4 regions of the Pseudomonas berkeleyensis genome follow, and region 4 is predicted to be linked to each of the others. Evidence: predicted binding sites of a transcription regulator. Region 4 holds the regulator's gene; each other region holds the start of a gene.
What was found. Region 4 encodes sigma-54, which starts transcription at its own class of promoters, with help from an activator protein. Its sites were predicted from a motif close to ANTGGCATNNANNTTGCTNT; they were not measured.
Positions count from the first base shown of each region.

Region 1 (2,153 bases), 2.5 Mb from region 4:
CTGCGCGTTGCCGGCAGTCGTTACCGAGACGGTGCCGTCTTCACCGACAGTGAAGGTGCGCACCTCGGCCGGCAGAACGATGGCCGGCTCCAGGGCAAAGCCCTGGGAGGTGACAATCTGCCCGTCGGAGCTCAGGTGAAAGCTGCCATCGCGGGTGTAGGAAACAGTGCCATCGGGCTGCAGGATCTGGAAGAAGCCGCGGCCGTTGACGGCCAGATCCAGCGGCTGCTCGGTGGTTTGCAGGCTGCCTGCGGTGAAGATCTTCTGCGTTCCGACCACACGCACACCGGTACCGAGCTGCAGGCCGGACGGCAGTTGGCTGTCCTGGCTCGACTGGCCACCAGGCTGACGGCGGATCTGGTACAGCAGATCCTCGAACTCGGCACGGTCGCGTTTGAAGCCGGTGGTGGCGACGTTAGCCAGGTTGTTGGAAATGGTGGTCAGGTTCATGTCCTGAGCGGACAAACCGGTCTTGCTGACCCACAGTGCCGGAAGCATATCGTTTCTCCTCGGGCGCCGGTTTTACGGCGCCACGTGCTGGTAATTAGCTAATCTGCAAAACCCGCGCCATGGCCGACGAGTTGTCCTCGGCGGTGCGCATCATCTTCACCGACAGCTCGAACTGACGGGACAGGGAAAGAATCGCGGTCATCTCCTCGACGGCATTGACGTTGCTCGCCTCAAGGAAGCCGGAGGTCAGCTGAACAGTGGCATCGGCCTCTACCGCGGGCTGCCCCTTGACGCGAATCAGGCCATCGGTGCCCTTCTCCATGCTTTTCGGATCCGGGTTGACCAGCTTGATACGATCCACCTCGGCCAGCACGTTGGGGTTTTCGCCAAGGGCACGAATGCTGATGGTGCCGTCCTGGCCGATCTCCACTTTCTGCTCTGGCGGCACGGCAATCGGCCCGGCGTTGCCCATCACCGGCAAACCATTGCCGGTGCGCAGTATTCCCAGAGCATCGATGTTCAGGCTGGCGGTGCGCACGTAGGCCTCACTGCCATCGGGTGCCTGTACGGCGACCCAGCCCTTGCCGCCAATGGCCACGTCCAGGTCGCGTCCGGTTTCCTGCAGCGAACCGGGACGAAAATCAGTGGCAGGACGTTCGCTCATGGCGAATACGCGAGCGGGATAGGTTTCACCGAACAGCGGCATGGAACGCGCTTGCTCGAAGTCCCGACGGAAACCCGAGGTGGAAACGTTCGCCAGGTTGTTGGCGTGGGCGCGCAGAGCCAGTGTGTTGTTCTGCGCTCCGGTCATGGAGACGTACAGCATCTTGTCCATGGTAATTCTCCGAGTGGGCGACGTGCCCTTGGCTCTTTGCATTGACTACAGCAAGCGTCGTGCCAGGCTCGAAAAATAAACTCAAGACATTGATTTTAAAGGGATTAACTGGAGATAAAGAAGTATTCAGAAAAGCCGGCGGCGAGGTTTTGCCGGCTCCGGAACGGCAAAGCGGCAAGCCAGGCTTGCCGCTTTGTCTCAGCCCGAACTCATCAACGCAGATTGATGATGGTCTGGGTAATGGCGCTTTCTGTTTCGATGGTCTTGGCGTTGGCCTGATAGTTGCGCTGAGCCACGATCAGGTTCACCAGTTGATCCGACAGTTCGACGTTGGAGTCCTCCAGCGCCCCCGCCTGCAGAGCACCCAGAGTACTGCTGCGCGGCGTACCAATCACCGGCTCACCGGATTCGAACGACTGCGCCCAGGCCGTCTTGCCTGTCGGCGTCAGCCCCTGGACGTTGGCGAAGTTCGCCAGCAGCACCTGGCCTTGTACCTTGGACTGGCCGTTGGTGTAACGGGCGAAGATCACCCCGGTGTCGTCGATCTCGATACCGGCCAGCTGGCCGGTGGTGTAGCCGTCCTGGCTGACGGCATTGACCCCGAAGGATGCCGCATACTGCGTCGAGCCACGCATATCGAAGGTGAAGGCCTCGCTGTCGGCACCGTTGGGCACCATGGTTCCAGGGTTGACCGGATCCTTCTCGGCGGGCACCCAGTCGGCTGCAGCCAGGCTGAAGATGCCATTGGGCGTGCCCGTAGGAATGGCCGGCGCATCCAGAGCCGGGTCCGGCGGCGTGCTGGCCAGCGGGGTCAGCGCTGGATTGGCCAGTTGGCCGGCCGCATCGTAGTTCACCGCATAACTGTATG
Region 1 covers NZ_CP059139.1:2,098,439-2,100,591, reverse strand. The annotation lists gene flgG (flagellar basal-body rod protein FlgG) at 1-498, opposite strand, end outside; gene HS968_RS09815 (flagellar basal body rod protein FlgF) at 545-1,285, opposite strand; gene flgE (flagellar hook protein FlgE) at 1,498-2,153, opposite strand, start outside.
Region 1: HS968_RS09815 (flagellar basal body rod protein FlgF) is a predicted target of sigma-54. The motif match lies at 1,333-1,352, and genes of this name have one in related genera.

Region 2 (2,153 bases), 1.5 Mb from region 4:
CCATGAAGTCGCCGGCGGAGAACAGGTCGATGCCGGTGACCTTGAGCTTGGTCGAGGTCACCGAACCCTGGTAGCGCGAATAGCCGAGTTGGGCCAGGTGGTTGGCGCAGACCTTGGCCTGCTCGAACAGCGGCGCCACCAGGCCGTAAGCGATGCCGCGGTGGCTGGCGCACTCGCCGATGGCGTAAACGCGCGGGTCGAAGGTCTGCAGCGTGTCGTTGACCAGGATGCCGCGGTTGCAGGCGATGCCTGCGTTCTCGGCCAGTTCGCTGTTGGGGCGAATGCCGGCGGCCATGACCACCAGATCGGCGGGAATCACCTCGCCGTCCTTGAACTTCACCGCGCAGACTCGGCCCTCGCCGTTGTCCAGCAACTCGGCGGTATGCTTGGGCAGAAGGAACTTCAGGCCGCGATCTTCCAGTGACATCTGCAGCAGCTCGCCGGCGGTGCGGTCGAGCTGACGCTCCAGCAGCCAGTCGCCGATGTGCACCACAGTCACGTCCATGCCGCGCAGCTTGAGACCGTTGGCCGCTTCCAGGCCGAGCAGGCCGCCGCCGATGACCACGGCATGTTTATGGGTCTTGGCGGTGTCCATCATCGTCCGCGTGTCGGCGATGTCGCGGTAGCCGATCACGCCGTCCAGATCCTTGCCCGGTACCGGCAGGATGAAGGGGATGGAGCCAGTGGCGATCAGCAGGCGGTCGTACTCGGCTTCGCTGCCATCGTCGGCGATTACGCGGCGCGCCTTGCGGTCGATCTTCACCACCTTGCGGCCGAGCAGCAGTTTGATGCCGTTGTCCGAATACCAATTGAGGTCGTTGAGGATGATTTCCTCGAATGCCTGCTCACCGGCCAGTACCGGCGAGAGCAGGATACGGTTGTAGTTGGGGTGTGGCTCGGCGCCGAACACGGTGATGTCGTATAGATCGGGGGCGAGCTTGAGCAGTTCTTCGAGGGTGCGCACACCTGCCATGCCGTTGCCGATCATCACCAGCTTGAGTTTTTGCATGCCGGCTATCTCCTGGGTCAATAGTCACGGAAAGCTGACTGCCAGAAATGGCAGGCCAGAAAAACAAAAAAGGCGTCCCGCTAGTCACCTAGCGAGGACGCCTTTGTCCAAGTCCCGAGCTCTCGGGAAGTGCGATGCTCTTCGTTGAGCAGCGCGCTTTAATCAAGTTGTGTGGTTAGCAATGCAGTGCTTGTGCCAATTTGCAAAAGCCGCAAGTTTGGCGGGTTTCAGGGTGCATAGTGAGTGCCCGCACTTTCTGCGGGTGCACCTTTTCAAGGCTGTTGGCGCCGATTTGGTGCGGCGCTGGCCTGTCAGCGGCTGGGTTCGACCTTGCCGGCCGTGTGCTCGACCTGAATCGGCACCTGCGTCGTGGCGGCTTGATTGGTTGTTGTAGTGGCGTGAGTGGGAAGGGGTAGGGTGAGGAGTGGCCAGGCGGAGAGGCTGGCGATCAGAGCAGCGCGCTGGGCGCGTTGACGCATGGCTGGCATTGCGGTTCCTCCCAAGGTAGCTCTGCACCGAGGCGGCGCAGGGCTTTTATCGTTATGCCCTAAGGCGTAGCAGAGGAATTAGCAACTGTCACGCCAACAGGTCGGTTATCCGACCACGCGATTGACCTTGGGGAATTTGGCGCTGAAAGGTTCCGGCATCGGCACCACCTTCGACTGCAGATAGTCGAAGAACACGAAGCCGGATTTGGCCATCGCCACCAGCGCGCCATCAGCCGGACGGGTGATGCGGAAGGTGATGTCGCCGCCGTACCTGTTGAAGTCCATCACACCCACCTCGAACAGCAACTGGTCGCGCGCATGGGCTTCGGCGCGGTAGGTGGTGGCCAGGTCGGTGACGATGATGCCGGTGCCTTTGCCGTCAGTTTCGCGGATGCCGAACTCGAAGAGAAAACGGGCACGCGCCTCGGAAATCATCGAGATCATCGAGTCATTGCCCAGATGGTTGGCGCCGTTGATGTCGGTGACGCGTACGGTCAGGTGGGTACTGTAGTAATACTGGTCTTCGGGGAAGTCGAGGGTCAGGCGCGCCATGATCAGGCCATTGTCGAGGGAAACGGCGATTGTAAGCCGTCACGCCTCAGCGGTGCAGGCTGTTGAGGTGATGGAAGGTGACACGGCCACCTTCGCTGTCCGGC
Region 2 covers NZ_CP059139.1:3,080,316-3,082,468, reverse strand. The annotation lists gene nirB (nitrite reductase large subunit NirB) at 1-1,009, opposite strand, end outside; gene HS968_RS14375 (hypothetical protein) at 1,321-1,497, opposite strand; gene HS968_RS14370 (thioesterase family protein) at 1,603-2,049, opposite strand; gene HS968_RS14365 (polysaccharide lyase family 7 protein) at 2,096-2,153, opposite strand, start outside.
Region 2: nirB (nitrite reductase large subunit NirB) is a predicted target of sigma-54. The motif match lies at 1,190-1,209, and genes of this name have one in related genera.

Region 3 (2,153 bases), 2.0 Mb from region 4:
ACTGCGGGCATAGGCGGCGGGGTCGCTGCCGTCCCAGCAGGTGCCGTCCTGCAGGATAGAGCTGCGCATCTCGCCCGGCACCGTCATGCCCAGCGCCGATGCAGCCTCGCGGTACAGGGCCAGTTGTTGCACCTGGCGGGCTACGCCGAGGTAGTCGGGATCGCTGCGCAGCAGGCCCCAGCGGCGGAACTGGGTCATGAACCACATGGCGTCGGACAGGTAGGGTTGGTTGACCAGGCCGCCTGCGTGGAAACGCAATGGATGTTCGTCCTGCCAGGCATTGCCGAGGCCGTCCTGGTAGTGGCCAAGAAAGCGCGGGGTGATGGCCGAAACCGGTGCATTGACGTAGTCGTTGCCGCTGAGCAGCAGGGCGGTACTGCGTTTGTTTTCCCCGTTCTCATCGATGAAGCGTGCAGCGTCGAGCACGGCCATGATCAGGGCGCGGGCGGTGTTGGGATTCTGCTCGACGAAGGCACGGGTGCAGCCCAGTACCTTTTCCGGATGATCCGGCCAGATCGCCTGGATGGTGGTCAGGGTACAACCGAGATGTTCATCGACTGCCTTGGCCGTCCAGGGTTCGCCGACGCAAAAGCCGTCGATGCGCTTGGCTTCCAGGTGCTCGACCATTTGCGGTGGTGGCACCACCACGCTGTCGACATCGCGCAGCGGGTGGATGCCCTGGCTGGCCAGCCAGTAGTAAAGCCACATGGCGTGGGTGCCGGTGGGGAAGGTCTGGGCGAAGGTCAAGCGCGCTTCATGCTGGTGCACATATTGGCGCAGTGCTTCGCCGCTGGTCACGCCGGCGGCTTGCAGGGTGTGCGACAGGTTGATGCTCTGGCCATTCTGGTTCAGTCCCATGAGCACGGCCATGTCCGTTGCCGCTGCGCCGCCAAGGCCCAGCTGTACGCCGTAGATCAGTCCGTACAGGCTATGTGCGGCATCCAGTTCACCACTGAGCAGACGGTCGCGCGAGCTTGCCCAGGACGTTTGGCGTTGCAGCTTGAGGCTCAGGCCGTATTTCTCGGCGAAGCCTTGGGTCGCGGCAACGATCACCGAAGCGGAATCGCTCAGCGCCATGAAGCCGATGTTCAGCACGCTCTTCTCCGGGGCGTCGCTGCCCCAGGCCCAGGTCAGGGCGTCGTCACGTGGGGTGTCGTGTTCACTCATGCTGCTTCCTTACCGTTCACGCAAAAGACTCGGGCTCATGGACGGCTGTCCATAAAAAAGCGTCGTACCAGATCCAGGCGCAAAAGCTCCGGGATTCGATACGACGCCGTTGTCGATCAAGCCATTCCGCCGTTGGAAAGGCTGTGTGCGAAGTGACGAAGCAAGGCATATGCCAGAAGGCCGGCGTAACAAGAGCCGGGAACCATTCATGGCGTTGCGCAGTGATGGCGCGAAGGGCGGCCGACAGGATGGCAGGCATAAAAAAGCCCCGCACTGGGCGGGGCTCTTTTTTACGACGCTAGATCAGGCCTGAACGACCGGGATCTTGGCGTTCGCCGCAGCTTCACGGAAGTCGGCGATCTGGTCGAAGCTCAGGTAGCGGTAGATGTCGCCAGCCATGCTGTCGATGTTCTTCGCGTACTCCATGTACTCCTCGACGGTCGGCAGCTTGCCGATGATCGAAGCGACCGCTGCCAGTTCGGCAGAGGCCAGGTACACGTTGGCGCCATCGCCCAGACGGTTCGGGAAGTTACGCGTCGAGGTCGATACCACGGTGGAGTTCGCCGCTACACGTGCCTGGTTACCCATGCACAGCGAGCACCCCGGCATTTCCATGCGCGCGCCAGCCTTGCCGTAGATGCCGTAGTAGCCTTCTTCGGTCAGCTGGTGAGCGTCCATCTTGGTCGGCGGCGACAGCCACAGACGGGTTGGGATGGAGCCTTTGACCTTGTCGAGCAGCTTGCCGGCAGCGCGGAAGTGACCGATGTTGGTCATGCACGAACCGATGAACACTTCGTCGATCTTCTCGCCCTGAACGGTCGACAGCAGACGCGCGTCATCCGGGTCGTTCGGCGCGCAGAGCACAGGCTCCTTGACGTCGGCCAGGTCGATTTCGATGATTTCGGCGTACTCGGCATCGGCGTCGGCGGACAGCAGTTGCGGGTTGGCCAGCCAGGCTTCCATGGCTTGAGCGCGACGCTCCATGG
Region 3 covers NZ_CP059139.1:2,639,235-2,641,387, forward strand. The annotation lists gene HS968_RS12330 (CmpA/NrtA family ABC transporter substrate-binding protein) at 1-1,167, opposite strand, end outside; gene acnB (bifunctional aconitate hydratase 2/2-methylisocitrate dehydratase) at 1,471-2,153, opposite strand, start outside.
Region 3: HS968_RS12330 (CmpA/NrtA family ABC transporter substrate-binding protein) is a predicted target of sigma-54. The motif match lies at 1,325-1,344, and genes of this name have one in related genera.

Region 4 (2,153 bases):
CGAGTTCCGCCTGTAGGTCTGCGAGTATTTCACTACAGAAATATGGCAACCCCTAGGCAAAATCGACAACATCAGGCATATAATTTGCTTCCTGGCGGCGCTTCGGCGCCCTGATGTGGAAGGCGTAACTCGCCGGTAAATTAAGGTCTGCAATGAAACCATCGCTAGTCCTCAAGATGGGCCAGCAGCTGACGATGACCCCTCAGCTGCAACAGGCTATCCGCCTCCTCCAACTGTCCACCCTGGATCTGCAACAGGAAATCCAGGAGGCGCTGGAGTCCAACCCCATGCTCGAGCGCCAGGAAGAAGGCGACGACTTCGACAATAGCGACCCGATGGCCGACGGCGCCGAAAGCGCAACGCCCGCTACCCAGAGCAAGGAAGAGAGTTACCAGGAAACCGCTCCGACAGTGGACAACCTGGAAGAAGGCGATTGGGGCGAGCGTATTCCCAACGAGTTGCCGGTCGATACCGCCTGGGAAGACATTTACCAGACCAGCGCCAGCAGCCTGCCGAGCAATGACGACGATGAGTGGGATTTCACCACCCGCACCTCCAGCGGTGAAAGCCTGCAAAGCCACCTGCTCTGGCAACTCAACCTGGCGCCCATGTCGGACAAGGATCGGCTGATCGCTGCCACCCTGATCGACTGCATCAACAACGATGGCTACCTGGAGGAAACCCTCGAGGAAGTCACCGAATCCTTCGACCCCGAGCTGGATATCGAACTCGACGAAGTGGAAGTGGTGCTGCACCGCATCCAGCAGTTCGAGCCAGCGGGCATCGGTGCCCGCGACCTGCGTGAGTGCCTGCTGCTGCAACTGCGCCAGCTGCCTGCCAACACCCCGTGGCTGAACGAAACCCAGCGGGTGGTCAGCGACTACCTGGAAGTGCTCGGCAGCCGTGACTATGCCCAGTTGCTGCGGCGCATGAAGCTCAAGGAAGACGAGCTCAAGCAGGTCATCGACCTGATCCAGCGCCTCAACCCACGCCCGGGTTCGCAGATCGAATCCAGCGAACCGGAATACGTCGTGCCGGACGTCATCGTGCGCAAGCACAACGACCGCTGGCTGGTTGAGCTGAATCAGGAAGCCATGCCACGCCTGCGCGTCAACCCGCAGTATGCCGGCTTCGTCAAACGCGCCGACTCCAGCGCCGACAACACCTTCATGCGCAACCAGTTGCAGGAAGCACGCTGGTTCATCAAGAGCCTGCAGAGCCGCAACGAAACCCTGATGAAGGTCGCCACGCAGATCGTCGAGCACCAGCGCGGCTTCCTCGACTACGGCGACGAGGCGATGAAACCGCTGGTACTGCATGACATCGCCGAAGCGGTAGGCATGCACGAGTCGACCATTTCACGCGTTACCACGCAGAAATTCATGCATACCCCGCGTGGTATTTACGAGCTGAAATATTTCTTCTCCAGCCACGTCAGCACCTCCGAAGGCGGTGAATGCTCGTCCACCGCGATCCGCGCGATCATCAAAAAACTGGTTGCAGCAGAAAACGCGAAAAAGCCGTTGAGCGACAGCAAGATCGCTGGTTTACTGGAGGCACAAGGCATCCAAGTCGCCCGCAGGACGGTTGCCAAATACCGTGAATCCCTCGGTATAGCGCCCTCCAGCGAACGCAAGCGACTGATGTAGGCCAAGGAGGCGACCTGCCTCCAAGCCAACGTGTTCCGGTGGCGGATTCTCATGGAATCCGTCTCTTACACAAGGCAACAAGGAGAAAGCGGTATGCAAGTCAACATCAGTGGACATCAGCTGGATGTGACCGACGCCCTGCGTGACTATATCGGCGAGAAACTCGGCCGACTGGAACGTCACTTCGACAAGATCACCAATGTTCAGGTGACCATGGAGGTCGAAAAACTCAAGCAAAAGATCGAAGCCACCCTGCACATCGCTGGCGGCGAAGTCGTCGCCAACGCCGAGCACTCGGACATGTATGCAGCTATCGACCTGCTGGCCGATAAGCTCGACCGCCAACTCATCAAGCACAAGGAAAAGCAGCTCGACCGCCTGCAAGGCGCCACAGCCCGCTAACATCCATCCTTCATGATCCGACTTGAAAACATCCTGACCCCCGGCCGTTCCTTGGTGAACGCGCCGGGCGGCAGCAAAAAGCGCGTGCTCGAACAGATCGCC
Region 4 covers NZ_CP059139.1:4,604,187-4,606,339, forward strand. The annotation lists gene lptB (LPS export ABC transporter ATP-binding protein) at 1-16, shown strand, start outside; gene HS968_RS21340 (RNA polymerase factor sigma-54) at 153-1,649, shown strand; gene hpf (ribosome hibernation-promoting factor, HPF/YfiA family) at 1,743-2,051, shown strand; gene ptsN (PTS IIA-like nitrogen regulatory protein PtsN) at 2,064-2,153, shown strand, end outside.